One region of the Arthrobacter sp. 01T428 genome, then DNA from elsewhere that is predicted to be linked to it. Evidence: riboswitches for the same ligand, from Rfam matches in the RefSeq annotation. Region 1 holds a riboswitch; each other region holds the start of a gene.

Region 1 (7,626 bases):
GAGGCTGCCTCGTACCAGCTGCCCTACGCCGGCGGTTGCGATCTCGGGACCCGGACCGTGGAACCGCACATGCAGGCGTTGCGGCAGTTCGGACTCTCGGTGGAGGCCAAGTCGGGCTTCTATTCCGTGCAGGCGCCGCCGGCCGACGGCGAGCACCGCACCTTCGTGCTCACGGAGCGCGGTGACACCGTAACGGAGAACGCCATCATGGCCGCCGCACACCGCAGCGGTACCACGGTGATCCGCAATGCCAGCCCCAATTACATGGTGCAGGACCTTTGCTTCTACCTGCAGGGGCTCGGCGTGGTCATCGACGGCATCGGGACAACCACCCTGAAGATCACTGGGCGCCCGGCGATCGACGTCGACATTGAGTACTTCCCGTCCGAAGACCCGATTGAAGCCATGAGCTTGATCACCGCGGGCATCGTGACCAACTCGGAAGTCACCATCTGCAGGGTCCCCATCGAGTTCATGGAGATTGAACTTGCCACGCTCGAGCAGATGGGCCAACAGCTCGACATCTCCGGCGAGTACTTTGCGCGCAACGGACGGACGCGCTTGGTGGATGTCACCACCAAGCCATCACGGTTGCGCGCTCCGGAGGACAAGATCCATCCGATGCCGTTCCCGGGTCTAAACATCGACAACTTGCCGTTCTTCGCGGTCATCGCCGGCAACGCCGAAGGCCAGACCATGATCCACGACTGGGTCTACGAAAACCGGGCCATCTACCTGACCGAACTCAACAAACTCGGCGCCCAGGTTCAACTGCTCGATCCGCACCGCATCTACGTCAATGGCCCCACCAAGTGGCGTGGCGCGGAAGTCGGATGCCCCCCGGCACTCCGACCCGCAGCTTGCCTGTTGTTGGCCATGCTGGCGGCCCGCGGCACGTCCGAGTTGCGCAACATCTACGTGATTGAGCGCGGATACGAGGACCTGGCCGAGCGACTCAACACCATCGGCGCCAAGATCGAGTACTTCCAGGACTGACGTGGACGGAGAACGTCGGAATCTGCACGATTCGGACTGACCAGCAGGACATTCTGCTGCATCATCCGGAGTCAGCGTTCGCTCACCCCCGAAAACAATGGGTTTGCCTTCTGCGCCCTGGCGATGATCCGGCAAAATCCGTCGTTGCGATCACCTCTGTTCGTCGTGCAGGGCGAGGACGGCACGGATTTCGTCCATCACCTGCTCCGGGTTGTTCCAAATCTGCTCGGGGGCGAAGCTCAGGAGGTCAAAGCCACGTGCCTGTGCAGCGTTCAGGCGTGCCATATCTTTCCTCCAAGCCTCCCGCGAGCTGTGGAAGGCGTAGCCGTTGACTCCAACGATGAGCCACCGTCCAATGAGAAAGTCCACACGTCCCACGCCGCGGATTTTGACTTGGCGACGGAATGTCAGGCCTTCTGATTCGAACAGCAGACGGGCGCTGATCTCCGGTACGGATTCGGACAGGCCGTCTGCCTTGGCGAGAAGCCTCCTGGCGTTTCCGTAGTAGTTGGCGGAGATCTCGCTTTCGAGCAGGGCCCGCGGGATGCCGAACTGCTGCATGGCAGACTGCGCAATCGAAATGGCATCGACCTCTGGCAAGCAGACCAATGCGTGAATCACAGTGTCCTCGACGGATGCCAAGGGGACGGCATTCTCCCGAGATAGGCGTAGGCCGCCATGCCGGACGAAGCCCCGGCCCCGGCAGTGCCGCGTAGCCAGGTGCACGCGCATGGGCTTGTCCTTGATCCACAGGCCGTAGCGTAAAGCTGCGCTCGCGCAGGTGACATGCCCGTTATTGAGGATCGCCGTGAGGTATTCCTGATCCGCTAACGGGAGGGCCCACACGCCTTTTCGCGGTTGGTGTGCCCCGGCGGAAGCCAACTTGCGGATGGCTGAGGGCGTATAGCCGCTGGCGCGCAGTAGGCCCACGCGCGCGACCCCACCCACCGTGGCAAGGAATTCCAAAGCATCCATGGATCCAGCTATCCATGGAATTGCGGCTGACGCCCCAGGGAATGTGCCGTATGTGGATGAGTTGGCGGACATTCTGCTGGATCACCCGGGGGTGGCTTATCGCTAATGCCCGGAAAATAGAGGCTGTCCCCCGGTCCTGTCGGAGTGATCCAGCAGAATCCCTCGGGCGGCCCGCAAAATCCCGGTCTGTCTCCGCAAGGCTGCCATGGCGCACAATTGATCCGTGCGCACTTTTGGTGTGGAAGAGGAGTTGCTGATCGTCGATCCCGTGACCGGCGAGCCGCTCGCGCTTGCCGACGCGCTCCTCTCGGCCCCCGCCCACGACGGCGCCGCCCACGATGACGCTGCCCACGCCGCCCAGGATGGCACCGAACCCGGACCCACCCTCGAGGAGATCGACGGTCCCGATACCGGCCTAAGCCACGAGCTCAAACTTGAGCAGATCGAAACCCAGACCCGCCCATGCCGCAGCTACGCCGAGCTCCTGCACCAGATCCGCAGGGGGCGCGGCCTCGCCAGTCATGCCGCTCGGCGCCACGGCGCTCGGATCGCCGCGTTGGCCACATCGCCCGTGGATGCCGCGTTGCACACCACTCCGGATCCCCGGTACGCCATCATGCTCGAACGGTTCGGTATCACGGCGCACGAACAGCTCACGTGCGGATTCCACGTGCACACATCGATCGAGTCCCCCGAGGAAGGCGTGATGGTCTTGGACCGCATCCGGGACAAGCTCGCGGTCTTCACGGCGATGAGCGCCAATTCTCCCTACTGGCGTGGCCTGGCCACGGGTTTTGAGAGCTATCGGACGCAGGCGTGGAACCGCTGGCCTTCGTCGGGGCCGTCAGCCATCTTCGGGTCCCTGGCTGCTTACCGGCGGGTTGTCCGGAGGCTCATCGAAACGGGAGTGCTGCTGGACGAGGGGATGGTCTACTTCGACGCCAGGCTGTCCCGGCACGTTCCCACGGTGGAGGTCCGGGTGGCCGATGTCTGCCTCCGGGCCGAGGATGCGGCGCTCATCGCGGTGCTCGTCAGGGCACTGGTTGAGACTTCTGTTCGTGAATACCATGCCGGAATAGAGCCCGCTGCCGTGCCCACTGCGCTTTTGCGGATGGCGTCCTGGCAAGCAAGCAACTTCGGACTGCGTACCGAACTGCTGGACTTCGGAACCTTTCGCCCGGAACCCGCCGCCGACGTCGTCTGGTCGTTGGTGGAATACTTGGAACCCGTGCTCGCCGAACAGGGTGAATTCGACTTGGTCCAAACCGGCGTGGCAGCCATCTTGAGCCGTGGCAACGGCGCTATCGAACAGCGTGGTGTTGCCGGGCGCTGGAGCGAGAGCAACGGGAGCGCGCCCGACGCCGCCGGGCTGGCCGCCGTCGTCGAGCACGCCGTCCAGATCACGATGCGCTCAGAGAGGGACGAGAGCGACACCAAGCCCCAACCCGTCCTCACCTGGGTGCGCCAGGACTGGCGCGAAGCGCCCGGCTAGACCTGCTTGAGGGCCCGCTCGAGGTCCCCGATGAGATCGTCCACATCCTCCAGCCCCACCGAAAGCCGCACGACGCCGTCGCTCAGGCCAATTGCCGCGCGGCCTTCCGGACCCATGGCACGGTGCGTGGTGGTGGCGGGATGGGTGATGAGGGACTTGGAGTCGCCGAGGTTGTTCGAGATGTCGATGACGGCGAGCCCGTCCAGCAGCGCGAAAGCGGCCTCCTTCGCCGATCGCCCCGCGGAGGGGAGCAGCTCGAAGGTGAGCACAGTTCCGCCGGCCTTCATTTGCTTTGCGGCGAGCTCGAACTGCGGGTGCGACTTCAGCAGCGGGTACTTGACCCAGCTGATGGCCGGCTGTTCCTCGAGCCACTCGGCGATCCGCATCGCAGACGCCGAGGAGTGGTTGACACGCAGCGCCATCGTCTCCAGGCCCTTGGTCAGGACCCAGGCGTTGAACGCGGAAAGCGACGGACCGGTGTGCCGCATGAGCTGCTTGACGGGACCGTCGATGAACTCCTTGGTGCCCAGGATCGCTCCGCCGAGGACCCGGCCCTGGCCGTCGATGTGCTTGGTGCCCGAGTAGACAATCACGTCTGCTCCGAGATCGCCGCAGCGCTGCAGGAGGGGAGTGGCGAAGACGTTGTCGACGACCACCGTGGCGCCGGCCGCGTGGGCCAGCTCGCTCACCGCGGCGATGTCCACGATTTCCTGCATGGGGTTCGACGGCGACTCGAAGAACACTGCCGTTGTCGGCTCGGACAGAGCGGCACGCCACTGGTCCAAGTCAGGCCCGTCGACGAAGACGGTCTCGACGCCCCAGCGCGGCAGGATCTCATTGAGGATGACGAAACAGGAGCCGAAGAGCGAGCGGGCGGCAACTACTCGGTCACCGGCAGCAAGCAACGCACCGAGGGCGGTGAAGACAGCGGACATGCCCGACGCCGTCGCGAAGCACGCTTCGGTGCCTTCGAGCAGGCGGAGGCGCTCCTGGAAGGTAGCTACGGAGGGGTTGCCGTAACGGGAGTAGACGAAGCGTTCGTCCTCGCCCGTAAATGCTCGCTCGGCGGCTGCGGCGGACTCGTAGACGAAGCCGGAGTTCAGGAAGACGGCCTCGGACGTTTCCTGGAAGTTGGTACGGTCAAGACCGCCGCGGACGGCCTGGGTGTCAGGGCTCCAGCTGGCGGCGTCAGGGTTGAAAGTCACTTAGATGTTCCCCAGGTTCGTCGGAAGTCCACGGTTTTTCCAGCCGTTCACGGTTCGCTCGCCGTAGCGGTCCGGCTCGCCCTCAAAGCCCTCGAGGACGTTGTAGGAGGTGTAGCCGGCCTGGGTGGCGGCAATCGCGGCGGCGATGGAGCGCTGTCCGGAGCGGCAGAGGAAAACCAGTTCGGTGCCGTCCGCCTCCGGGGCCTGCTGCGTCAACTCTTCGATGAAACGGGTGTTGGGGATGCCTCCGGCCAGGTTCCACTGGATAAACAGGGGATCGTTCTCGGTGGCTTTGGTGTCCGGGATGCCGATGTGTGCCCACTCGCCTTCGGTGCGGACGTCCACCAGGATGGCGCCCTGCTCAAGCTTGGCCCAGGCGTCGTGCGGGCTGAGGTCGCCTGCGTAGCTCATGCGTGGCCCTCGCCGTCGAACTCTTCATCAAGCTGATCCACCGCATTGGCAACGGCGGCATCCGCGCTCGCGATTGCCGCGGGCAGGACGATGGCCTGTGCCACGATTACGTCCGTGCCGTTGAAGGTCGCGGCCGGGCTGCCGTGCAACACGTATCCCTCCGCGAGAGCGGTGGAGATCCGCTCGCAGAATTCCTTGGTGTCAGGGCCCGTGATGAGACGGTACGAGAGTTTTTCTTCGGTGGGTTCAGGCATTGGTGCTCCTCAGTCACGCTTGCAGTTCGAAAGTGTCGATACGCCGAGTAGTCACCTGAGGCACCCCGCCGGAGAGAGGGTTGCCGACCAGCAAGTCAGGGCTTCACGCTGGTGCTCATTACTCAAGAAGAAAAATAACATCCACGACGGCGGCCTGCATCACCGGCCGTCGTCATGTTCCGTAACCGGACGGCAGCCAGGCTGGCGAGGGCTGGGGTGCCAGCGTCCTAGGACTCGGTTTCATTGGGCAGCGGTTCCAGGCTCGCCTGGATCCGGGGTGGAATGGCGTCGAACCGCGACGCTACTGCCGTAGGGGAGTGATGAAAAGTGGAACCTTGATGCTTCCGGATTTCCAGCAGTTCGTGGACGGATATCCCGGTGGCCGTGGCGAGTGCATGCAGCGAGAGGCTGTTGTGATGAGCCAAGGCAAAAACCACACCCGACAGGGCTTCGAAACCTTCTGTCTCGTAGATTTCTTTCACCAAGTTGGACATGCCATTTGCATCATCGATTGATCCCGCTGACGCACCAGTCGCCATGGCCGTCAGGGACCATGCAGCAGAGTCGGGGCTGATGTAGATGCTCATGTCGATACCCTACGGACTCAGGCCCGCTTGGGGAATGGGCGATACGTTTATCTTTATGGCAGCACTCACCGACCTTGACCGCCAGCTCCTCTCCGCTCTCCGGGAGGACGGCAGGGCCTCCGTGGCGAGCCTTGCGCGCAAGCTGGGCGTTGCTCGGGCCACCGTGAATAGCCGGCTTGAGCGTCTTGTCTCCTCGGGGACCATCGTTGGCTTCACCGCGAGGGTGCGCGACGAGGTGGATCCACTTGCGATCCGGGCCATTGCGCTCATTGCCGTGGAGGGAAGGTCGGCGGACAAGGTCATTCGCCAACTCCGCGGACTTTCCGAGATTTGGGCGCTACACACCACGAACGGCGGTTGGGATCTCGTGGCCGAGTTGCGCACGGAAAGCCTCAGCGACTTTGACCAGGTGTTGGGCAGGATCCGCGGGATCGAGGGGATCGTCAATAGCGAGACGAGCCTGCTGCTCAGTTCCGTCCTGCGATAGTCGCTTTTATGACGGGCGCCTGCCGTTGATCATTGTGTGCATAAGCAGTCATCATTTTGTGCATGTTTTCAATGAAAAGTACATACTTTGGCAATTGTGGATGCATATCGCCGCTCCGTAGCCTCGTAGCAACAGTGCTTATGAGGGAAAGGAGCGCATATGACGCGCTTTGTCGATGTCCGCAATATGGTTCGTTGGACGGCCGGACGGGGCCCGGAGACCATCATCTCGGAGATGATGCAGTACCTGGAAGACGACTTCCAGCGGTGGGAATCTTTTGACAAGACTCCGCGAGTGGCAAGCCACACGCCATTTGGCGTCATCGAGCTGATGCCCACCAGCGACCAGGAAACCTACGGCTTCAAGTATGTAAACGGACACCCCTCGAATCCCGCGCGCGGCTTCCAGACCGTGACAGCTTTCGGTGTCCTGTCCGACGTCCACAACGGCTACCCGACGTTCCTTGCGGAGATGACAGTGCTGACAGCGTTGCGGACGGCGGCCACGTCCGGCATGGTAGCTAAGAAGCTCGCGCGCCCCGATGCCCGGATCATGGCGATGATCGGAACCGGAACCCAATCGGAGTTTCAGGCGCTGGCCTTCCGGGCGGCCCTGGGTATAAACAGTGTGAGGATCTGGGACACGGACCCGGCAGCGATGGAGAAGTTCGTCCGGAACATGGCTCCCCTCGGCTTCGAGATCACCATCGCAGGCTCAGCGGCCCATGCAGTGGAGGGAGCCGACGTCGTCACCACGTGCACGGCGGACAAGGCCAACGCCACCATCCTGACGGCAGACCAGGTTTCGCCCGGAGTCCACATCAACGCGATCGGAGGCGACTGCCCAGGGAAGACTGAACTCGACGCTGCCATCCTCGGCCTCGGTGACGTCTTTGTGGAGTACGATCCCCAGACGCGGATTGAAGGCGAGATCCAGCAAATGTCCGCCGATTTTCCCGTCACCGAATTCTGGCAGGTCCTGGCCGGGCACGCTCCGGGCCGGACCTCCAGGGACCAAATCACGATATTCGATTCCGTGGGCTTCGCGATCGAGGACTTTTCCGCCTTGCGTTATCTCCGCGATGCCGTCGAGGGTTCGGAGTTCTTCGAGGAGATTGACCTCGTCGCTAATCCCGATGACCCCAAGGACCTCTTCGGCCTGGTGCGGGAACTGTCGCCGATCGGCTCCTGAGATGCCCAACTGGTCCCCACCGCCACCC
Region 2 (7,626 bases), on a different contig from region 1:
CAGCTCATTTCCTTTTCTCCTGTTTTTTGCTTGTGGCCGCGCCCACGGCCAAGGCCTTTTCTTCCGCGCCGGCGCTGATTCCCCGTTCTGCGGCGTAGTCCGCCAGCAGATCGCGCAACATTTTCCTGCCGCGATGAAGCCGGGACATGACCGTGCCGATCGGGGTATTCATGATGTCTGATATTTCCTTGTAGGCGAAGCCTTCGACGTCAGCGAAGTACACCGCGAGCCGGAATTCCTCCGGAATGGACTGCAGGGCGCTCTTCACGTCCGAGTCCGGCAAATGGTCCAGTGCCTCCGCCTCCGCAGAACGCAGCCCCGCCGACGTATGGGACTCCGCCCGCGCCAGCTGCCAGTCTTCGATGGTGTCCGAATTCGACTGCAACGGTTCTCGCTGCCGCTTCCGGTAGAGGTTGATGTACGTATTGGTCAGGATGCGGTACAGCCACGCCTTGAGGTTGGTACCCGGCTTGTACTGGTGGAAGGCGGAGAAGGCCTTGGTGTAGGCCTCCTGGACCAGGTCCTCGGCGTCGGACGGATTCCTGGCCATGCGCATGGCGGCCGAATAAAGCTGGTCGACATACTGCATCGCGTCGCGTTCGAAGCGCGCCCTCCGTTGTTCGGGGGTCTCCGTTGCGAAGTCCACCGCAATCTCGACGTCGGACTCAACCGTCGCGTCGCCGTCGGACGTTGCGTCCGTGACTTCGGTCGCTGCCTTGTACATGGCCGCTGCGGCCGGATCCATGGTGCTCATTGCATCCAAGTCTACTGTCACCCTCCGGGAGTCCCCTGGCAGCTCCCGCCCAAGCGCCAAGTGTCCCTCGCGGTCCTTAACCAAGGCCAAAAAACCATCTCCACTCAAACGACATGACAAAGCGCGGCACCACACACACGCCACAATCCAAGGTCCAGCCCATACCGCACCTTCTTCTGACAACGGCAAGCTCCGGGCAAATATTCCGCAAAGATGCAAGACTAGATCCGACTGCACCCCGTGAACACCGCACCACTTGAACGCAGCACCACCTGAACACCGTGGCACGCCATCCAGGAGGCAAAACATGTCCCTCGTCCGTTTTCTCGCCAGGCCAATGTTGGCTTCCAGTTTTGTCGTCGCAGGGCTGGACAAGCTCAAGAACGCGGATGACACTGCCAAGCAGCTCTCTCCGCTGCTCCGCCGCGCTTCCGAGTCACTGCCTTTCCCGGCGGACGAGAAGACGCTGGCGAGGGTCATCGGCGGTGCGCAAGTGGGCGCCGGCGCCTTGCTGGCACTCGGCAAATGCTCCCGGTTCTCGGCAAGCGTGCTTGCCGGCATCTCGGTCCTGAACACTTTTGTCGAGTGGCGTTCTGCCGACATCAGCACCAAGGAAGGCCGGCTCGCCCGCCGCGCCCAGTTGCTCAAGAACATTTCGCTGACGGGTGGCGTTTTCCTCGCCGCCGTCGACACCGCGGGCAAACCAAGCCTCGCATGGCGTGCCGAACACCTCGCCATGGACGCCAAGAAGGCCACGGGCAAGCAGTTCAAGAAGACAGACCGTGCCGTCCGCAAGGCCGTAGACAACGCAGTTGGAGCATAAGGAAGCATGCCAGGATCCCCCGCCACGCAGACCGACGATTCAGGAAGCGCCACGCCGCCCGCACTCCCCCTGTGGCCGGCACCCTTCGCCAGCCACCCTGTGGATGCCACGGTCACGGTTCCCGGCTCGAAGTCGCTGACCAACCGTTATCTGGTCCTGGCGGCCTTGGCCAACGGCCCAAGCAGGCTGCGGGCACCCTTGCATTCGCGGGATTCCGCCTTGATGGTCGAGGCCTTGCGCCAGCTTGGCGCCACCATCACCGAAGTTCCCGGCGATGGACACTACGGCCCGGACCTTGAAGTCACCCCCATCGATCCCGCGGCCACGGCGTCGGAGACCGCCATCGACTGTGGCCTGGCCGGCACGGTCATGCGCTTTGTGCCGCCGCTCGCGGCCCTCCGCAACGGCGCTTCGGTGTTCGACGGCGACCCCCACGCGCGGCTTCGTCCCATGGGCACCATCATCGAAGCCCTCCGGACACTCGGAGTGGAAGTCAGCGGCCTCGACGGGCATACAGCGAACTCCCTCCCGTTCAAGGTTTCCGGCACAGGCTCTGTCCGCGGCGGCCACTTGGTGATCGACGCAAGCGCTTCGTCGCAGTTCGTCTCCGCCCTGTTGCTGGTCGGCGCCCGGTTCGATGAGGGCCTTCACCTCGAGCATGTCGGCAAGCCCGTGCCGAGCCTCGACCACATCAACATGACCGTCTCGGTCCTGCGCGGCGTCGGAGTGCAGGTGGATGACTCCGTGCCGAACCATTGGCGGGTCGCCCCCGGCACCATTCAGGCGTTCGACGAGAGGATCGAGCAGGACCTTTCCAACGCGGGTCCCTTCCTCGCCGCGGCGTTGGCCACGAAGGGAACCATCCGCATCCCCAACTGGCCGGCCAACACCACGCAAGTCGGGGACCTTTGGCGGGACATCCTCGCCACCATGGGTGCAACCGTCACGCTGGACAACGGCACACTGACGGTCACCGGCGGACCGGAAATCCTGGGAGCGGACTTCGACGAAACCAGCGAACTCGCTCCTACCGTAGCGGCATTATGCGCCCTGGCAACCGGTCCTTCCAGGCTCACCGGCATCGCGCATTTGCGGGGACACGAAACGGACAGGCTGGCCGCGCTGGTCGCCGAGATCAACCGGCTCGGCGGCGACGCCGAGGAAACCAGCGACGGCCTGGTGATCCGGCCCGCAGCGCTGCACGCCGGCGTCGTGCACAGCTACGCCGACCACCGCATGGCTACTGCGGGCGCCATCCTGGGGCTCGCCGTCGAGGGTGTCCAGGTTGAAGACATCGCAACGACGTCAAAGACCATGCCGGAATTCCCGCACATCTGGGCGTCGATGCTCACTGCCGGCGCAGCTGCCGCGGACACCGTTTCAATGGAGACAAGCAACTGACGATGGCTCGCGACGCACGCTCCTGGGATGAGTCCGATGTCCGGATCCGCCCCAACAAGAAGGGCACACGACCCCGTACGAAGGACCGCCCCAGCCACGACGACGCCGTGATCGGGCGTATCATCACAGTCGACCGCGGGCGCTACACCGCGATCGTGGGCGAAAGCTCGGACAACGAGCGCATCGTCATCGCGGCCCGCGCCCGGGAGCTCCGTCGCTCCCCTGTGGTTCCCGGAGACTTCGTAGCGCTCGTCGGCGATGTGTCCGGAGCACCGGACACCCTCGCCCGCCTCGTGCGCGTCGAGGAGCGAAAGACCCTCCTGCGGCGAAGTGCCGATGACACGGATCCGATCGAGCGGGCCGTCGTCGCCAACGCCGACCAGCTCGTGGTGGTGGTTGCGGCAGCCAATCCGGAACCACGCACCGGATTCATCGACCGCGCCTTGGTGGCAGCGTACGACGCCGGAATCGAGCCGCTGCTGCTCGTCACCAAGGCAGATGTCAAGGATCCGACGGAACTACTCGCCAACTATGTGAGCCTCGGTTTCCCCATCATCATCAGCCGGACGGCCGACGCAGGCGCCTCCGGAATCGACGCCCGCTCCGACGACGGCCTGTCCGCCCGCCTCGACAGTGACGCCGTCGGCCAGTTGCGGGACTACCTCGACGGCAAGGTCACCGTCCTCCTGGGCCATTCAGGCGTCGGGAAGTCCACTATGGTGAACGCCCTCACCGGGGCCGAGCGCGCCACAGGCGGGGTCAACGCCGTGACGGGGCGCGGACGCCACACCTCGTCCTCTGCCCTCGCACTGAAGCTCAGCGACGCCCCTGGCGGAAGCTGGATCATCGATACGCCCGGCATCCGTTCTTTCGGCCTCGCCCACGTGAACCCGGACCGCATCCTGCACGCCTTCCCGGACCTGGAGCCGGGGACGGAAAGGTGCGAGCGTGGTTGCAAGCACGATGCCTCCGCCGTTCGATGCGGGCTGGATTCCTGGGTCGCCGAAGGCCACGCGGGCGAGGCCGGCCCCGCCCGCCTTGCATCGCTCCGCAGGCTCCTTGGTGCGGACCCGCGCATGGAAGCCCAAGAGGCCAAGGAACTGGGTACGGTCAACTAACTCAGCGCATGCCGTCCTACCTCCCCGGCTCACCGGCGAATAGACGGTAGTTTGGAACCATGACCCAACCCGATTCGAGCTACAACGACGACCTACGGCTGGCCCATGTGCTGGCCGATTCCGTCGATTCCCTGACAATGGAGCGGTTCAGGGCGCTGGACCTCCAGGTGGAGACCAAACCCGACCTGAGCCCAGTCACCGATGCCGACAAAGCCGCCGAGGAAGCAATCCGTGGGCAGCTCTCCCGCTCCCGGCCCCGCGACGCCGTCCTCGGCGAAGAATTCGGCAGCACGGGCCACGGCTCCAGGCGTTGGATCATCGATCCCATCGATGGGACCAAGAACTTCGTGCGCGGCGTACCCGTCTGGGCTACGCTCATCGCCCTCGTGGACGAGGGCGAAGTAGTAGTGGGGCTCGTGAGCGCTCCGGCGCTCGGCAAGCGTTGGTGGGCGGCCAAGGGCTCCGGCGCCTACATGGGCCGGTCGCTGGCCGCCGCCACCCGGTTGAAAGTTTCCAACGTGTCCCGGCTCGAAGACGCCTCGCTTTCCTACTCCGAGCTTTCCGAGTGGAAGCAGCACGGGAAGCTGGACAACTTCCTGGGCCTCGAGAACGATGTCTGGCGCAGCCGTGCGTACGGCGATTTCTGGTCCTACTGTCTCGTTGCCGAGGGCGCCGTGGACATCGCCGCCGAACCGGAACTCCAGGTCTACGACATGGCCGCCTTGGTGCCGATCGTCACCGAGGCCGGCGGACGCTTCACATCCCTGGATGGCGCGGACGGCCCCTTCGGCGGAAACGCCGTCGCCACTAACTCGATCCTCCATTCCGAGGTCCTCAAGAGGCTCAACCCCGAACTCGACGACCTTCTGTAGCCCCTCCTGTTCACTGAATAAACGACGGCGGACGCCCCCTTTTAGGGGCGTCCGCTGCTTTTTCTTCGGCTGAAGGCACATTTTTCGGGCGGTGTAACAATCCGCTTAACAATCGCGGTCACATTGGAACCCGCCTCGCCGGTGTCCTACTCTCTTTACAGGTCACGAGTGCCAGCGCGAAACCCCGGTTTGCTGGCCGGCAACCCTCCATCGCGGCGGGGTGCCCCGGGTGACGACCCGGCCGGTCCGGAACGGATGCGGCAAGCGCGGACCCCCTGCACGCAGGGGTCCCTCTTGAGTGAGGTCCCATGAGCACAGCCACAATTACTTCTACGGCTCTTTCGCAGCACCACGAAACCGCACAGCAGCTGCCTCGGGCATCCCGCCCGCTGGCCGCGGTCACCGGCGCGGAGTTGCAGGCACCCCTGATCCAGGGCGGCCACATCCGCTACGCCAACCTTGACTACGGCGCATCCGCACCTGCCCTGACGGTTGTTTCCGCGTACCTCAACGAGATCCTGCCGTACTACGCGAGTGTGCACCGCGGCGCAGGCTACGCCTCCCAAATCAGCACCTCCGTCTACGAAAACGCCCGCAACATCGTCCGTGACTTTGTTGGCGGACGGCCGGACGATTCCGTCATTTTCACGCGCAACACCACCGATTCCCTCAATCTCCTGGCCGGCTGCCTGCCGGTCACAGACGGCAAGCACACCGACGAAGTCCTTTACCTGGACATCGAGCACCACGCAAACCTGCTGCCGTGGCAAGGCGTCCCCCACCGAAGCATTGTTGCCGCGGAAACCTTGTCGGAGACCGTAGCCAATGTCCGCACAGCCCTCTCCCATGGTGGCGTCAGCCTCCTGGCTGTCACCGGCGCGTCGAATGTGACCGGCGAAATCCTGCCCATCAAGGAACTAGCTGCCTTGGCCCACGAATTCGGGGCGCGGATTGTGGTGGACGCGGCGCAACTTGCCCCGCATCGCCGCATCAACATCGCCGCCGCGGATGTCGACTACTTGGTTTTCTCGGGGCACAAGCTTTATGCCCCGTTCGGCGCGGGGGTCCTGGTGGGCCGTCCCGACTGGCTCGACGCCGGCACGCCGCACCTGGCAGGAGGCGGCGCCGTCCGGGAGGCACGCCTCGATTCCGTCAGCTGGGCCACGGGACCGGCCAGGCACGAAGGCGGCTCGCCGAACGTTCTCGGTGCGGCCACCCTCGCCCGGGCCACACAAGTCATCGCCAGCCTCGACCACGACGAATGGCACGCCCACGAGGCCGCCATCCGCTCGCACCTGGTCGAAGGCCTCAAGGAAATCGACGGCGTGACCGTGCACCAGATCTTCAGCGACACCGATCCCGAGGACACCATCGGCGTCGTGAACTTCTCGCTCCAGGGCTACGACGCCGGACTTGTGGCGGCCTATCTTGCGGCCGAGCACGGCATTGGCCTGCGCGACGGGCGCTTTTGCGCCCACCCGCTGCTCAAGCGCCTCGGTCTTCCCTCCGGATCCCTCCGGGCCAGTTTCGGCGTAGGATCGCGTTTGGAAGACGCCACTCGGCTCATCGCGGGCATCCAGGCGCTCAAGAGCAATGGCCTCGGTTGGGACTACGTGGTGGACGCCGGCCGTTGGGTGCCCGCGAACGATCACCGCAGCTACCCGGAATGGGCTCCCAACACTCCCGGGACCGCGGGCGCAGCTCCGTGCAGCACCGACTGATTGCGGTAGATTCGTAGGGTATTTTTTCCTGTCCTACGAAGGAGTTTCCGCGTGGCCCCGCGACCCAAAGGCACGTCAGCCGGCCCCAAGCTCTATGAGGAACGGCGCCTTGAACTCGGTCAGAGTTTCCAGGACGGCGGAGAGCACTATGACCGTGTCCGGCCCGGATACCCCGCGGATTCAGCTGACTGGCTGCTGCCGGAAGGCGCGCGGGACGCGGCAGACATCGGCGCGGGCACCGGAAAGTTCACAGCGCTCCTCGTCGAGCGCGGGCTGGCGGTGTCCGCAGTGGACCCCTCCACGGACATGCTCACGCAACTGCGCAAAACGTATCCACAAGTGATCGCCCTGGAGGGCACGGCCGAGGCAACTGGACTCGCGGACTCAGCATTCGACGTCGTCAGCGTTGCCCAGGCATGGCACTGGTGCGATCCCCTCGCCGCCAGCACCGAGATCGCCCGGATCCTTCGGCCCCAGGGTGTGATCGGCTTGATCTGGAACCAGCTGGACACGTCGGTGCTCTGGGTCCATCGTTTGTCTCGCATCATGCATGCCGGCGATGTCCACAAACCGGACTTCCGGCCTGTGGTGGGCCGGGAGTTCACGGGCCTCGAAAGCCATGTGACGCGTTGGGAGGATCCCGTGACTCCGGCGGATATCCTCGAACTCGTGAAGTCGCGCAGTTACTACCTGAGGGCGAATGAGACCACCCGGGCCAAGGTGACGGGCAATCTCGAGTGGTACCTTTTCGAGCATCTGGGCCATGCCGAGGGCGAGGTCATCCCCTTGCCCTATCTCACGCAGAGCTGGCGGGCGCGCAAAGCCTGATGCGGCCTGTTCACGATAGGCTTGGAACCGTGAAGACCAGTGCGCCCTCCTCCTCGATCGAGGACTACGTCAAGGTCATCTACTCCTTCACGGAGTGGCAGGACAAACC
Region 3 (7,626 bases), on a different contig from region 1:
TAACCGATGACAGCGCCGAAGACGAAGCCCAGCCCATACGTGGCCGCGGCCGCGCCGAGACCGATGGCGAGCTGCCGGAGGCCGCGGGTCAGCGGCGAGGTTCCGGACAACAAGCCGACGACGGCGCCGGTCGACAGAAGCGCGATGCCCACCAGCGTACCGGCCACAGCAAGCGCCGCGAAGCCGGTCATGCCGAAGATGAACGGCAGGATGGGCACAATGGCGCCCGAAGCGAAGAAGCAGAAGCTCGAGATCGCGGCGCCCCAAGCGGAGCCCACGGCCTCGTGCTCATTGACGGTTTCTTCCACTTCGGGGTGCAGGGAGAGGCTGGGATCGCAATCGCAGCTGTAGACGCCCATGCGTTCAGCGGCCCGGTGTTCGGCGGCTTCGCGGGACATGCCCCGGGCCAGATACACGAGAACCAGCTCGTTGTGCTCGATGTCCAGGGCCGGGGCTGCGGTCAGCGTGGCCTGGGTGGGGCGGGTGGCCTTGAGGAGCTCGAGCTGCGAGCGGACAGAGACATATTCGCCGGCACCCATGGACAGCGCGCCTGCCAGCAGGCCTGCGATGCCGCTGAACAGGACCACAGTGGCGGGGACGCCGGTGGCCGCCATGCCCATCACGAGTGAGAGGTTGCTGACAAGGCCGTCGTTGGCGCCGAATACGGCCGCGCGGAAAGTGCCGGACAACCTGTTGCGGCCGCGCGTCGCCAGGCCGCGGACTACTTCCTCGTGGATCTGTTCGTCAGCCGCCATGGCGCGGGTCGCTGCTGGATCCTTCGCGTAAGGCGAGCGGCCTTCAGCCCTTTGGGCGAGGGCCAACACGAACACTGATCCAAAGTTCCGGGCGAGGAAGCCGAGCATTTGGCTTCGGATCGAGGCCGCCTTCGGCATGCCGGCATGTTCCCCGAGGAGCTTGAGCCAGTGTGCCTCGTGGCGGCCCTCGGCCTCTGCGAGTGCCAACAGGATTTCGCGTTCCTCGCCGTCGCGGCGCTGCGCCAGTTGGCGGTACACGGCGGCCTCGGCCCGCTCGTCCGCCAAGTACTGACGCCAGCGCTTGATGTCCGACGACGACGGGGGAGTCTTGGGGGCCGCTTCATCTTGCGATGGACTGCTTTGGTCCGAGGGATTGTCGGGATGCGCGTTGTCTGGATCTGTCGGGTTCTGTGGATCTGCGTGCGGGTGCACCGGGACTCCTGGGTTGCTGGGGCGGGCTTCATCGCCTCATTGCGGCTCCACTCTATCGCCAATTTCCGCGGTTTTTCGGCTGGCAATCCTCACTGGACATTTTAGGCGCGCCTCAAAAACGGGAGGCTCCCGGGAGGCCTTGACCGCGGCTGGGGGCAGTGCTGGGATGGATGGACAGGGTCCACGAATTGGCGGGGTAGCGTGGTGACCGGCTGCCTCATGTGCCTGTGCGATGGGCTCAGCGGCACGTCGAACGGAGGTTGCACCATGGACAGCACCGAAACCCACGCCCGTCACCCCGACCGTCCCACGGTCGAGGCCGATCCCGCCTACGACTACAGCGAAGACCTTGAGGTGGACGAGGACTGGGAGGAACAATCCGAGGTCCTCGACGACGACGAACGGGTGGTTCCGCTCGACGCAGAGGAACACCGCGAGGACGAAGAGTTCGAATAGCCCCGGGCTCGCTAAACCCTGGGCGCTAAAACGCGCTCAGGATGAAGTGCCTCTGCACGCCTGCCCGGTGCCCGGTTGCCGCCACCGTCAGGGTGAGTTTCCGTGTGGCGGGGAACCAGCGGGCGGGCTGGACCGCTTTTGAAAGGGCTTGGGTGATGAGCCGCGGCTCATGGTGCCAATAGCGTTCCAGGTTTCCGTCCACGACGAACGTGACGGAGCCTTGGGAGAGGTCGACGCCGGGAATCACCCGGACGAATTCGTCCACCCGGCGGGGACGGGGCGACAAGAGGGTGCTGGGCTGGGTGGTGCGGTCGGCTATGGCGGTGGCGCCGTTTTCGAAAGGCATGGCCTTCTCCTGTGGAGTTGCTCTTGCCCGTTCGGTTGTCTCTGGTCCGAGCCGGGCCGCTTCTTCATCCGAACCACCCGTGAACATGGGGTTGGCGTGTGGCAAGTCGGAGCTTGGCGCCAGATCTCTTGAAGCTCTTCCTACTGTACATGCGACGGCGGCGCCGCACCCCGGAAAAAGGKGCGGCGCCGCCGTCGTACTTGACTCTGTGAAACTTAGTGGCTGGCCACCGGGTGGGCCTCCAGCGGGAGTTCCTCGGTGACTCCTCCGGCGACGCGACGGTCCCATGCTTCGCGGACCTGGGGCTCCGTGGGAGGCGTCAGCAGCGAGACCACGACGTACACCAGCAACGAGGCTCCGAGGCCCCAGTAGATGGGATCGTTGGCGTAGACGCCGTCTTCGCTGGGAATGATTCCCGTGGCATAGGCGATCAGCAGGGCCAGTGTGAGTACGGACCCCACGGCCATGGACCAGGCCGCGGCAATACCGGTGCCCCGCTTCCAGACCAGGCCACCCAGGATGGCAACCAGCAGGCCGCCCACCAGGATGTCGTAGGCGATGGTCAGGGCGACCACGACGTCTTGCGCCGCCATGGATATCAACACGGCCACGATGCCCAGTCCGAGGACCCAGTAGCGGTTGGCCTTGACGTCGTGCTCGGGGTTCTCGGTGTCGTCGGTGTTGATGGTCTTGCCGAACCAGCTGGCCACGAACGGGACCACGTCGGCGCGGGCAACGGTGGCCGCGGCGATGAGGGCTCCGGAAGCCGTGGACATCATGGCCGCGACCGCAGCGGCCATCACGAGGCCGCCGATGCCGATCGGCAGGATGTGCGTTGCAACCTCGGCGTAGACGACGTCCTTGCCGAGGGCCTTCACGTCGATGTTGGGCAGTGCCACGCGGGCGGCAAGGCCGATCAATGCGCCGGCGACGCCGTACAGGACGCAGTAGATACCCGCGGTGGCACCGCCCCAACGTGCCACCTTGGGAGTCTTGGCGGTGAAGACGCGCTGCCAGATGTCCTGGCCGATCAGCAGGCCCAGGGTGTAGACCACGAAGTACGTGATGATGGTTTGTGCCCCGATGCCGTCCAACTGGAAGAAGCTGGCGTCAACGCGGGCACGGATGCCATCGAAGCCGCCTGCGGCGTTCAGGACGAACGGGAGCATGAGGAAGAAGATGCCCACGGTCTTGATGATGAACTGCACCTGGTCGGCGAGGGTGATGGACCACATGCCGCCGATCGTTGAGTAGACCAGGACGATTGCGCCGCCGACGGCGATGGCGAGCCAGCGCTCCCAGCCGAAGAGTACAACGAAGATGGTGGCGTAGGCGCCCGTGGACGTGGCGCACAGCATCAGGGTGTAGGCGAGCATGACGATGCCGGAAGTCTGTGTGGCGCGCTGTCCGTAACGCAGGCTCAGCATCTGGGAGACCGTGTAGATCTTCAGCCGCTGGATGGTGCCGGCGAAAAGCAGGCTCAGGAGGAGCACGCCCGAACCGATCGCGACAACCAGCCACATGCCGGAGACGCCGAACTTGTAGCCGAGGCCGACGCCGCCAACCGTCGATGCGCCGCCGAGGACGACTGCGGCCATGGTGCCGGTGTAGAGCATCGGACCGAGGCGGCGTCCTGCCACGAGGAAGTCGCTGTTGTTCTTGGTGCGCGACTTGCCCCACCAGCCGAAGGCCAGCATGGCGAGCAAATACACCACCACGATCGCAATATTGATGAACGAAGAGTCCACGGTTGGCTCCTGAAAGTGATGCGCAGAGCCCTTGGGGATTCCGACGCCGGTCCGCTGGGTTTCGTTGCGGGTTGCGGAAGGTCTCTGCGCTGGTGATTGGGGAGAGTAGTCTGTGATGTATGCCTCACAAACAACACTTGTTGCCTATGAGGATACGTAGTGATGCGAGTAACAGTCAAGGTGCTGTCTCGCCCAGCGGACTCATCGGCGCTCCTCCAGCTTGCCAAAGGCCCTGCCGCGCGGGCGATCCGGCTACTATTGCTGCAATGACAGGGCCGCAGAAACGGCCTGAAAGGTTCGTGAATGAAGGCTCTCCCCGTTGAACCGAGCAATGTCCCCGTTGCCATCGGTTCCAGAATCCGTGCCGCCCGCCAATCGCAGCGGCTCACCATCGAGCAGGTTGCCGACGCCACCGGCCTGACCAAAGGGTTCCTGAGCCGGGTGGAACGTGACCTGACATCGCCGTCGGTCGCTTCCCTTGTGACGCTTTGCCAAGTTCTTTCAGTCTCCATCGGCGATCTTTTCGCCGCACCTGAGACGCACCTGACGCGGCGCGACGATGGGCCGCGGATTTCGCTTGGCGGCCAGGGAATCGTGGAGCGGCTCCTGACCGCCCGGTCGGAACGACGGCTGCAGATCCTACAGGCTTCCATCGAGCCCCGCGGCCGGGGAGAAGCCGAGCTTTACGCCGTCGATTGCGACGTCGACGTCCTGCACGTGGTCAAGGGCCGCATCAAATTGATCCTCACCAACGAGGAGTACGAACTCGAAGAGGGGGACACGCTGTCCTTCCCGGGCCGCGAGCCGCACACCTGGGTCAATCCAACCGACGAGCCCGTTGAGGTGCTCTGGATCCTGGTGCCGGCAGCCAGCCGCTGACGCCGGCACTTTGCGATACGGGACCGCATGTGGCCGACACGCGGCGTAACACGCCTGAAACATGACTGACTCCGGGATTTAACCCTGGGGCCTTCGGTGTTACGTGCCTGAAATGATCCGTGCCGACTGCTGAAACAGGGCGACTGTACCTTCGAGTCAAGGCAACTCGTCAAGGTCGGTATCCCGTGGGGTACCAGGACCTGTTCGTTTTAAAAATGGTCTCGCCGTGCGGGCGCCATGGAGCGCCGTATATGCAGGAAGGCTCCCGAAATGACCCCAGTATTCTTCAGCGTAGGGCTGGATGTGAACCCCCAGACCCTCGATCCAGGCGCAACAGCCTGGATGCTTGCAGCTTCCGCCCTCGTCCTTCTCATGACGCCAGGTTTGGCGTTCTTCTACGGCGGCCTGGTCAGGATGAAGTCCGTCCTCAACATCATGATGATGAGCTTTGGCGCCATCGGCGTTGTCGCGGTGGTCTGGGCCCTGTGGGGTTACGGACTCGCGTTCGGCCCGGATACCCTTGGCGGATTCATCGGAGATCCCTTCGCGAACTTCGGACTCAGCGGACTGGCCAGCGTCATCGGCGGGAAAGCCCCGGGGTTGCCGGACATGGTCTTCATAGGGTTCCAAGCCACCTTCGCCATCATCACGGTGGCACTGATCAGTGGCGCGGTGGCCGAACGGGTCAGGTTTGGCCCCTGGCTGCTGTTTGCCGGCCTCTGGGTCACCATTGTCTACGCTCCTATTGCCCACTGGGTTTGGGGCGGCGGCCTCTTCGGATCCACAGGGATCATCGGCAGCAAGATCTCGGCCCTCGACTTTGCCGGTGGCACCGTCGTCCACATGAACGCCGGCATGGCAGGGCTGATGCTTGCGGTAGTGCTCGGCAAGCGGCTCGGATTCATGAAAGACCCCAACATCCGGCCGCACAACCTCCCCTTCGTGATGCTCGGGGCAGGCCTGTTGTGGTTCGGGTGGTTCGGATTCAACGCCGGTTCGGAACTGGCCGCTGATGGAATTGCCGCGCTCGCCTGGACGAATACCCTCTTGGCCACAAGCGCGGCGCTCCTCGGTTGGCTGCTTGTCGAAAGGCTGCGCGACGGCCACGCGACGTCCCTTGGTGCCGCATCCGGCGCGGTCGCCGGCTTGGTGGCGGTCACCCCGGCCTGTGGATTCGTGGACCCCATTGGCGCCATCGTCATCGGCGTCATCGCGGGTGCCGTCTGTGCACTGGCCATCGGACTGAAGTTCAAGATCGGCCTTGACGACTCCTTGGATGTTGTTGCCGTCCACTTTGTCGGCGGCCTGTGGGGGACCCTGTCCCTCGGATTCTTCGCGGTACCCTCGGCAAAGACTGAAGGCGGCCTTTTCTACGGCGGCGGCCTGAGCCAATTCTGGCCCCAAATATTGACGGCCTTGGTGGTCACTGCGTGGACGGCGATCATGACGACGCTCATCGGGCTCGCCATCCACAAGACGGTGGGCATGCGCGTCAAGGAGCACGAAGAGCTGGCCGGCATCGACATCACGGAGCACGCGGAAACAGCCTACGAGCTGGCCATGATTGGCGGGTCCTTCAATCCGGGAGAACCGCAGAACGGCAAAGCTCCGTCGAGTTCCAGCGGTGACCCAGAAGCCAGCTCCAACGGGAAAACAGATCGGATGCGCAGCAAGGCGTCGACGTGAAACTGGTCACGGCCATCGTGAGGCCGGAGCGGATCGACGAGGTCCGGGAAGCTTTGGAACACTTTGGAGTCAACGGGATGACCGTGAGCCAAGCCAACGGTTACGGCCAGCAACGGGGCTTCGTGGAGGTGTACCGGGGCGCGGAATACAATTCCGATCTCCTTCCCAAAATCCGGGTGGAGGTCCTGGCCACGGACGATCTCGTGGACGGAATAGTGGACGCCATCATCTCCGGTGCAAGTACGGGCCAGTTCGGAGACGGGAAGATCTGGACGGTCGACGTTTCGCAAGCCGTCCGGGTCCGGACCGGGGAGCGTGGCGCCTCCGCGATCAGCTAGGAAGACTGTGTTGGTGCCGCTCTGTTGGTGCCGCTCTGCGGCGAGCGGCACCAACACTGCCATGTTCAGCCCATTTCAGCCCACGTGCACCCATGGCCTGCGCGTGATGTCCGGTTCGGCTTCGCGCAGCACTTCGCGGGTCACCGGTGCAATCTCGCCCTCGCCGAAGAAGAGGAACTTGCTCAGATTGGCGATCGGATTGCCTTCGGTCCAGCGGAAATAGATGTGCGGCATGAGTCCCGTGACGTCGCGGATGTGGAGGAGTACCGCGGCCAGCGTGTTGGGCACGTTGTTGCTGTGGATCTCCAGGATCTTGAAGCCGTGCCGGACCTTGCCTTCCACGAGGAGTTCCTGCTCGAAATCTGAGCTGTCATCCACGATGATCTCGATGAAGATCGCGTGGCTGTCCACCGGCAAGTGGTTGGCTTGCTGGGCATGCTGCAGCTTCAACTCGTACCGGTCGGCGCTCAGCCGCTTGGGCTCGTGGGCGATGATCCGGATGGGGCCTTCCTCGTTCGATGCCGTGAACTCGAGGGCCATCTGGTCCATCTTGATGTGGGTAGCCCGCAGTTCGAAGGACCGGCGTACCCGCGACGCGAAGCTCACCAGGACAATGCCGAGGATGAACAGGGCAGCGATCCTGATACCGTCCGGGCGTTCCACCACATTGGCCACCGTGGTGTAGGCGAAGACCACCGCGACAGCACCGAAAGCGAGGGCCTTGCCCCGTTGCTTCTTCCGGCGCGCGGACAGGGTGACTGCGATCGAGGCCGAGGTCATGAGGACCAGGACGCCGGTGGCGTAGGCACCGCCTTGGGCCTCCACGTTTGCCTCGAAGACCAACGTGATGATGAATCCAACCGCCGTGAAGACCAGGACCAGCGGGCGGACGGCTTTGGTCCACGCCGGGGCCATGCCGAAACGCGGCAAATAGCGCGGCACGAGGTTCAACAAGCCGGCCATGGCGGAGGCCCCGGCAAACCACA
Region 4 (7,626 bases), on a different contig from region 1:
CCCACTCGGAGCCCTGGAAACCGAAGCGGTACTCGATGTCCGTGGTGCCCTTGGAGTAGTGGCTGAGCTTGTCCTGCGGGTGCTCGAAGAAACGCAGGTTCTCCGGCCGGATGCCCAGATCGGTGTACCAGGACATGCGTTCTTTCATCCAGTACTGGTGCCATTCCTCATCCGTGCCCGGCTCGACGAAGAATTCCATTTCCATCTGTTCGAACTCGCGGGTGCGGAAGATGAAGTTGCCCGGCGTGATCTCGTTGCGGAAGGACTTGCCGATCTGGCCGATGCCGAACGGCGGCTTCTTGCGGGACGTGGTGAGCACGTTGCTGAAGTTGACGAAGATGCCTTGCGCGGTTTCCGGGCGCAGGTAGTGCAGGCCTTCTTCACTGGCCACTGGGCCCAGGAACGTCTTGAGCAGGCCGGAGAACTCCTGCGGTTCGGTCCACTGGCCGCGGGTGCCGCAGTTGGCGCAGGCGATGTCCTTGAGGCCGTTTTCGGCGGGACGGCCCTTCTTTTCCTCGTACTCTTCCTCGAGGTGGTCGGCGCGGTAGCGCTTGTGGCAGGAAAGGCACTCGACCAGGGGGTCGGAGAACACCTCGACGTGGCCGGAGGCTTCCCATACCTGGCGGGGCAGGATCACGGAGGAATCCAGGCCCACCACGTCTTCGCGGCCGCGGACAACGCTCTGCCACCACTGGCGCTTGATGTTTTCCTTGAGCTCGGCACCGAGGGGGCCGTAGTCCCACGCGGACCGGGAGCCACCATAGATTTCACCGGCCTGGAACACGAAGCCCCTCCGCTTGGAGAGGGAAATGACCTGGTCGAGGACGGATTTTGCTGCCATGGGTACTCCAATGTTCTACAGGGCCGCTGGGTGCGGTCCGTGGTTGTGCGCGAAGGTAATGCTGTGCAGGAAGCTGCGTGTCCTAGCCTACCGGCCTTTGACCGCTGTCCTGCCTCCGGGACTGGCCCGAATGGCGCTTGGCGGGACGGCGGGAGAGAGCGCGCCCTTCGGCCAAGGCAGCGTGGCGACGATGATGGCGAACAGGGTCAGCAAGGTGCCAAGGATCGTGGGGAAAGCCACCAAGGTTCCCGGAGCCGGCAGGATCAGGTCAAGCGCGAGGGATCCGAGCAGCTGCCCGGCGATCATCCCCAGCCCCGTGACCAAAACACCGAGGCTGCGGACCAACAAAGCAGCCAGGCCGATAAAGACGCACCCCATCGGGCCGCCCACGTAATACCACCACTCAGCAGGAAGGGCGTGGCCGGGACCAAGCAACGACACCTTGATGAGCCAGGCGATCCAGAGAATGACCGTTCCGGCCACGAAATTCACCAGCGTCGCGGCGATGGGGCTGCCGTAATGCATCGTGGCAGTCCCGTTCATGGCTTGTTGGAAACTCATGAGGCAACCCGCCACGACTGGCAACAGGATCGGGAACAGCAAGGACCCGACGTCGGCCGCAGCCCCGAGGCGCGGCGACACGGCCCAGGCGACGGCGGCGATCGTCAGGATGCTTCCCAAAATCCTGACCCCCGTGATCGAGCGTTTCCCGCCGGGACCGATGCCGAGCCGGTCCACGAACAGGCCGCTCACGGTCTGCCCTGTGATCACGGCTACCGTGAACAACGCGACTCCAAGAAGGCCAATGGTGAACGATTGGGCAATCACGTAGAGGGCGCCGATCCCGCCAGCCACCACATAGAACCGCGGAAAGCTGCGCTCCTTGACGGCAGGCACTATCCGGCGCAAACCAGCGCGGCCTTTCGGCAGCGCAAGGCCGATCACGGCGATCAGTACCAGCCCGGTAGTGAAGCTGACGACGGCGGCCGCCACGCCGTCGTCGAGCTTTGCCCCCAGCGCACTGTTGATCCGGCCTTGGACCGGAAGCAGGGTACCGTTGGCCACCGCGAGAAGCAGGCCGGTGAGCAACGGACGGGAGGTGCTTCGGATGGCGGGACGGGACGATTGCGGCACTTTCACCACCTCACTTCAGGCATCATTGCTTGTATGAGCAACCCGGAAATCGAAGAAATCCCCATCCGCGACGACATGATCCGACTCGGCCAGCTCCTGAAGCTCGCCAACCTGGTGGAGGACGGCGTGGAAGCCACGGAACTCATCAAGAACGGCCTGGTCAAAGTCAACGGCGAGATCGACGATCGGCGCGGCCGCCAACTCCATGTCGGCGATACGGTGACCGTCAACGGACAGACGGTGCGGATCGCGGCCGCTTCCTAGGGCAACGCGGGGTCACTTACGGCCCATAACGTACTTCGGGATGGGCCGTAAGTGACCCCGCGTTGCTACGAGAGGACCTTGTGCTCCAGGAATTCGCCAACGTGGCCGATTTCCTGCTGATTGATGCCGTGCCACATGCCTGTGTAGAGCACCTTGGTGAGGTCCGTGTGCTTTCGGACCCAGTCCATGGTGTATTCGATCTTGTCCGGGGTGATAACAGGATCCTGCTGGTCCCGTCCCCAGAAGAGCGGCACGGAACCGTCCAGTTCGGCGTCGCGGAATGCGGGGTCCGCATCGGCGTCGACGGCGAAGCCTGAAAGCCCGACGACGGCGGCAAAGTCCGCCGGGCGCTGCCGCAACAGCGAGGTGGCCATGGCCATGCCCATGGAAAAGCCGAGAAGCGTCACCGAGCTGTGGTTGGACTTGAAGGAGTCCAACCAGGAAAACACGTACTCCGCGGCGTCCTTGACGGCATCGAGGGAATAGTCGATGGACGCCGTGAGCGGGAACCACGTGAAGCCCGGGCCCGTCGCGATCGGCGCACGGAGCGAAGCGACGACGAAGTCCTGGGGCAACAAGCCTGCAAGGCTGAAGAGGTCCTGCTCGTTGGACCCGTAACCGTGCAACAGGACCAGCAATGGCTTGCCAGCCCGCTCCTCCTCTTCGTGGGACCACAAAACGACCGGGGCAGGAAAGGCGGAAGCTTGACTCATGGGACTATTCTTGCAGTTACCCATGAGTAACAAGCTACGGGCGCGTGGCGTTGCAGCAAGAGGCAGGATATGGACGTGAGTGACATTGATCCCACGGTGGGACCAAAGCCGGACGAACGGATTCATCCGTGGACCCGCTACGTGGCATTGGGTGATTCCTTTACCGAAGGGATCGGCGACCCCGAGCCCAACAACCCCGGGGGACATCGTGGCTGGGCCGACCGCGTAGCCGAGGAACTGAGCCGGGGACACCGGGATTTCGCCTACGCCAACCTGGCCATCCGCGGGCGGTTGCTTCAGCAGATCCTCGACGAACAACTTGGCCCGTGCAGGGACCTCAAGCCGGACCTCGTGAGCATCTCCGCAGGCGGCAACGACCTCATCCGTCCCGGCGGCGATCCCGACGCCTTGGCCGAGAAACTCGATGCCGCAGTGCAGACCCTGAGTTCCGACGGCGCCACCGTGGTTCTCTTCAACGGTCCGGACACCGCGTCATCGGTCCTCGGCCGGATCCGCGGCAAAGTGGCCATCTACAACGAAAACCTCCGCACGGTGGCCGCCCGCCACGATGCCGTGATCGCCGATATGTGGTCCCTGCGGCAACTCTCCAACTCCCAGATGTGGGACGAAGACCGCCTGCACTTCTCGCCGCTCGGCCATCACACCATCGCGGCGATGGTCCTCGATTCACTCAATGTGCCCCACAACCTCGAGCCGCTGTTCCCCAAGCCGCTCCCCCAGCGCAGCTGGCGCGAGGCCCGCTCGGGCGACCTCGTATGGGCCCGGGAGTATTTTGTCCCGTGGGTCATCCGCCGGATCCGGCACCGCTCCTCCGGCGACGGCATCCTGCCGAAACGCCCGACGCCGGGACCCGTCTTCGGTCCTGCCGACACCATCCTGCCCCGGAGCTGAACGGGAGCCGTGTGGGTCACAGGGAGCGGGGCTAAGCTGGTGAAAGACTAGGGAGGCCCTCCACCGTGAACAATGTGATCTTCTGGATCATCGTCTGCTCTTGGCTGATTCCCATGGGGATCCGCATGTACAACCGATCGCGCCAGCGCAGGCTACGGGACTTCCCTCCGCAGGATTACCCCGGGCAGCCCTATCCTCCACAGGATTACCCCGGGCAGCCCTATCCTCCACAGCACTACCCCGTCGGATACCCGGAGCAACCCCCGGTCATCTTCCCGGCTGAGCCGCAACCCCCGGTGGGAATGCCCGGACCTCAGGCCGCTCCGCCGTCGTCTACTCCGCAAGCGAACAGCGCGCCCCAGCCGGACAGCGCGCCGCAAGGCTACCGGGCACGGAAACTGGCCGAACTCGACCAGGAGTACAGCGACGGGAAAATTGCCATGGAGGACTACATGAAGCTCCGCCAGGAGATCATGAACGGCTGATTCAGCCGAAGAACGCCTCCCGCAGCTGGGGGCCGAGCTGGCCGATCTCGGTGAGGAAACCGTCGTGCCCGATGGGCGCCTCGATCACATGAACGGGGACTTCTCCGGGCAAGGCCTTGGCCAGCTCGTGCGATTGTTCCGGGAAATAGAGCCGGTCCGAGTCCACCGAGGCAACGAAGAACTTCGCCGTGGCCACGGACAACGCGTCCTCCAATGAGCCCCGGCCGCGAGTGATGTCGTGGCTCATGAGCGCCTCAGTGATGGCGATGTAGCTGTTGGCGTCGAAGCGCTGGACCAGCTTTCGTCCCTGGTGGTCGAGGTAGCTCTCCACCTGGTAGCGGCCCCGGTCCCCTAAGGCCGCAGCCTGCAGGGGCGCCTCGCCGCCTTGGGCGTTCCTGCCGAAGCGGAAGTCCAGTTCATCCGCCGAACGGTAGGTGATGTGGGCGATCCGCCGGGCAAGGGCCAGCCCCGCCTCGGGCGCTGCCTGGCCGTAGTAGTCGCCGCCCTTGAAGTCGGCGTCCTGCCGGATGGCGAGAGTCTGGGCCTGCGCGAACGCAATCTGTTCGGCAGTGCTGTACGCCCCGATCGAAATCACGGCACATCGCTTGACGCGGTCCGGATAGCTGACGGCCCATTCCAGTGCGCGGGCACCGCCCATGGACCCTCCCACCACGGTATGCCAGCTGTGGATCCCCAAGGCGTCGGCCAGCCGGGCTTCGGCTATGGTGCTGTCCCGCAGGGTGACGAGCGGGAAGCGGGAGCCCCACGGCTTGCCGTCAGGAGCGCTCGACGACGGCCCGGTGCTGCCGTAGCAGCCTCCCACGATGTTGACGGAGACCACGAAGTAGCGGTCCGTGTCGATGGTGGCGCCGGGACCAACGAGTTGCTCCCACCAGCCTTCTTCATCGCTCTCGCCACGGGCCACATGGGTGCTGCCGGTCAGTGCATGCTCCACGAGGACGGCGTTGGAAGCGTCGGCGTTGAGCCGGCCCCATGTCTCGTACGCAAGGACGACCTCAGGGAGGAAACCCCCGGCCTCCAGTTCGAGCCCTCCTACGGAAACATACTTGAGGGTTCCGTCCTGGGTACCGGAAAGGGGTATGGCTGTTGCAGCAATTGTCATTCGTCGACACCTCACATCGCGCTTGCCCGCCGCCAACACAGCGAAGGGCCAGGTCTTCACCCGGGGCACCCCGCCGCGAAAGGAGGGTTGCCGGCCAGCAAGCCGGGGCTGTCGCTGGCACTCATGACCTATGGGAAGAGTCTAGGAAAACCGGACCCCTTCTGACGAAGATTATGACAGCTTTGTGACACTTGGCCGCGTTTTGTTCACGAAGCCGGGGTTGTGGATGTCTGAAATTGAAGAGACGGGTGATGCCTGTGTGACTGGAGATAGAATTGGGCGCAGCAGTCTGCATCCTTCGGATGTCTCCGCCGCCACTGTGCGTCACAGGAAGATTGAAGCTCGTGAAAAAGCCATCCGGCGTCGTTCCAATAGCCCTGTTCTTGCTGGTATCAGGTTTCACCGTGGGAGTGCCGCTGCCGGCGCACGCCGACACGACTCCGGCAGCAGGCGAAGACAGATACGTGGTCCACTACGCCGAAGGCACCGACGTTGACGGGAAGACCGCGGAGCTGCGCTCGCAGGGAGTCTCGGTGGACAAGACGTTCACGCATGCCGTGAAGGCCGCGGTCGTCACGGCGACGCCAGCGAAGGCCGCTGCGTTGGCGAAGTCGAGCCGGGTTGTGTCCGTGGACCGGGATATGCCGGTGCGGATTTCAGACACTCAAGCACCGGCACCCTGGAACCTTGACCGGACCGACCAGAGATCCCTGCCCTTGTCTGGGAGCTACACGCCGCCTTCGAGCGGCGCCGGGGTACCGATCTACGTGGTGGACACCGGCGTGTTGGCCACCCACCAAGACTTCGGCGGACGCGTGACGGTCGGATATAACGCCGTCGGCATTGGAAGCAACAACGGCGTGGACGACGGCAAGGGAACCACAGACTGCAACGGCCACGGCACGCACGTCTCGGGAATCGCAGCAGGAGCCACCTTTGGGATGGCCAAAGCGGCAACGATCGTGCCCGTACGAGCGCTCAACTGCGCCGGGGGCGGATCGTCACTCGATGTCATTGCCGCTCTCGACTGGATCGTTCAGCATCACCAAGCCGGTCAACCCGCTGTCGCCAACCTTAGCCTTAGCCTCCTGACCGGTACGGACCAGAGCCTGGACGCCGCCGTCCAAGGCGCGATTGACAGCGGGATCACGGTAACCTTGGCTGCAGGAAATAGCAGCGTCGACGCGTGCACACGCTCCCCTGGCCGAGTGCCCGCAGCCCTCACCGTGGCTGCTAGCGACCCGAACGACAGCCAAGCAGGGTTCTCCAACTACGGTCCCTGCGTCGACCTGTACGCACCAGGGGTCCAGATCACCTCCGACTGGGCGACCTCGAATACTGCGACCAATGTCCTCAGCGGAACTTCAATGGCCTCGCCCCACGTCGCAGGAGCGGCCGCGATGCTCCTCGCCATGCATCCCTCGTGGAGCCCCGCGCAGGTCTCGGCAACGTTGACCGTCGGCGCAACAGCCGGAATAGTCCAGTCAACCGGAAACTGCATGCCTAACCGGCTGCTGTACGTCAGCCCGTCGCTCTTTTCGCCGTCGCAAGACCCGTTGGGCGGATTTGCGGCCACGACCCCCTGCCGGCAGCTTGACACGCGGGACGGGACCGGTGGCGTCAACGGGCCGGTCGCCCCCGGCCAGACGATCAGCGTCAAGGTTGCTGGACGCGGCGGCCTCCCGGCGACCGGAGTTTCCGCTGTCGCAATGAACATCACGGTGGCCAACCCGACGTCGAACGGCTTCATCACCGCGTACGCCGGCGGAACAAATCGTCCGGCGACCTCGAACCTGAATTTTGCCCCAGGGCAGATCGTCCCGAATTTCGCGATCACGCCGGTGGGGTCGGATGGCACGATTTCCTTCACGAACAGCTCCAACGGCACGGTCCAGCTCATCGCCGACATCACCGGTTACTCCCTCACGCCTGGCGCGTCGCCCGCTCCCGGGACGTTCTCCGCCCAGGCCCCGTTCCGGCAGTTGGATACCCGTGACGGCACCGGTGGCGTCGGCGGACCCGTTGCCCCCGGACAGACCATCAACGTCAAAGTCACAGGCCGCGGCGGTATTCCCTCTTCCGGTGTTTCCGCCGTCGCGATGAACATCACGGTGGCCAATCCCTCGTCGTTCGGCTTCATCACCGCCTACGCTG

The links. A riboswitch is a leader RNA that binds a small molecule or an ion and turns the genes downstream of it on or off. The one in region 1 is predicted to bind S-adenosylmethionine.
Region 2: another riboswitch for S-adenosylmethionine. It lies ahead of AC1DJB_RS02560 (aminotransferase class V-fold PLP-dependent enzyme); the one in region 1 lies ahead of AC1DJB_RS18325 (DUF1737 domain-containing protein).
Region 3: another riboswitch for S-adenosylmethionine. It lies ahead of AC1DJB_RS16840 (hypothetical protein); the one in region 1 lies ahead of AC1DJB_RS18325 (DUF1737 domain-containing protein).
Region 4: another riboswitch for S-adenosylmethionine. It lies ahead of metX (homoserine O-acetyltransferase MetX); the one in region 1 lies ahead of AC1DJB_RS18325 (DUF1737 domain-containing protein).

The regions. Positions count from the first base shown of each region.
Region 1 is NZ_JBFTPW010000019.1:69,581-77,206, forward strand. Features, by position in the region: gene AC1DJB_RS18300 (UDP-N-acetylglucosamine 1-carboxyvinyltransferase) at 1-996, shown strand, start outside; gene AC1DJB_RS18305 (endonuclease domain-containing protein) at 1,147-1,971, opposite strand; gene AC1DJB_RS18310 (glutamate--cysteine ligase 2) at 2,195-3,463, shown strand; gene AC1DJB_RS18315 (O-succinylhomoserine sulfhydrylase) at 3,460-4,668, opposite strand; gene AC1DJB_RS18320 (rhodanese-like domain-containing protein) at 4,669-5,079, opposite strand; gene AC1DJB_RS18325 (DUF1737 domain-containing protein) at 5,076-5,333, opposite strand; SAM riboswitch class IV at 5,344-5,456, opposite strand; gene AC1DJB_RS18330 (hypothetical protein) at 5,561-5,920, opposite strand; gene AC1DJB_RS18335 (Lrp/AsnC family transcriptional regulator) at 5,976-6,407, shown strand; gene AC1DJB_RS18340 (ornithine cyclodeaminase) at 6,567-7,598, shown strand.
Region 2 is NZ_JBFTPW010000001.1:547,193-554,818, reverse strand. Features, by position in the region: gene rsrA (mycothiol system anti-sigma-R factor) at 1-8, opposite strand, end outside; gene AC1DJB_RS02585 (sigma-70 family RNA polymerase sigma factor) at 5-844, opposite strand; gene AC1DJB_RS02580 (DoxX family protein) at 1,062-1,577, shown strand; gene aroA (3-phosphoshikimate 1-carboxyvinyltransferase) at 1,584-2,978, shown strand; gene rsgA (ribosome small subunit-dependent GTPase A) at 2,981-4,096, shown strand; gene hisN (histidinol-phosphatase) at 4,156-4,968, shown strand; SAM riboswitch class IV at 5,129-5,241, shown strand; gene AC1DJB_RS02560 (aminotransferase class V-fold PLP-dependent enzyme) at 5,277-6,689, shown strand; gene AC1DJB_RS02555 (class I SAM-dependent methyltransferase) at 6,741-7,517, shown strand; gene AC1DJB_RS02550 (metal-dependent transcriptional regulator) at 7,547-7,626, shown strand, end outside.
Region 3 is NZ_JBFTPW010000016.1:58,369-65,994, reverse strand. Features, by position in the region: gene AC1DJB_RS16850 (VIT1/CCC1 transporter family protein) at 1-1,187, opposite strand, end outside; gene AC1DJB_RS16845 (hypothetical protein) at 1,455-1,643, shown strand; gene AC1DJB_RS16840 (hypothetical protein) at 1,669-1,989, opposite strand; SAM riboswitch class IV at 2,004-2,123, opposite strand; gene AC1DJB_RS16835 (sodium:solute symporter family protein) at 2,205-3,737, opposite strand; gene AC1DJB_RS16830 (helix-turn-helix domain-containing protein) at 4,041-4,616, shown strand; gene AC1DJB_RS16825 (ammonium transporter) at 4,887-6,302, shown strand; gene AC1DJB_RS16820 (P-II family nitrogen regulator) at 6,299-6,640, shown strand; gene AC1DJB_RS16815 (APC family permease) at 6,716-7,626, opposite strand, start outside.
Region 4 is NZ_JBFTPW010000017.1:13,366-20,991, forward strand. Features, by position in the region: gene AC1DJB_RS17135 (glycine--tRNA ligase) at 1-841, opposite strand, end outside; gene AC1DJB_RS17140 (DMT family transporter) at 929-1,984, opposite strand; gene AC1DJB_RS17145 (RNA-binding S4 domain-containing protein) at 2,009-2,239, shown strand; gene AC1DJB_RS17150 (alpha/beta hydrolase) at 2,305-2,952, opposite strand; gene AC1DJB_RS17155 (SGNH/GDSL hydrolase family protein) at 3,022-3,864, shown strand; gene AC1DJB_RS17160 (hypothetical protein) at 3,930-4,349, shown strand; gene metX (homoserine O-acetyltransferase MetX) at 4,351-5,472, opposite strand; SAM riboswitch class IV at 5,486-5,601, opposite strand; gene AC1DJB_RS17170 (S8 family peptidase) at 5,817-7,626, shown strand, end outside.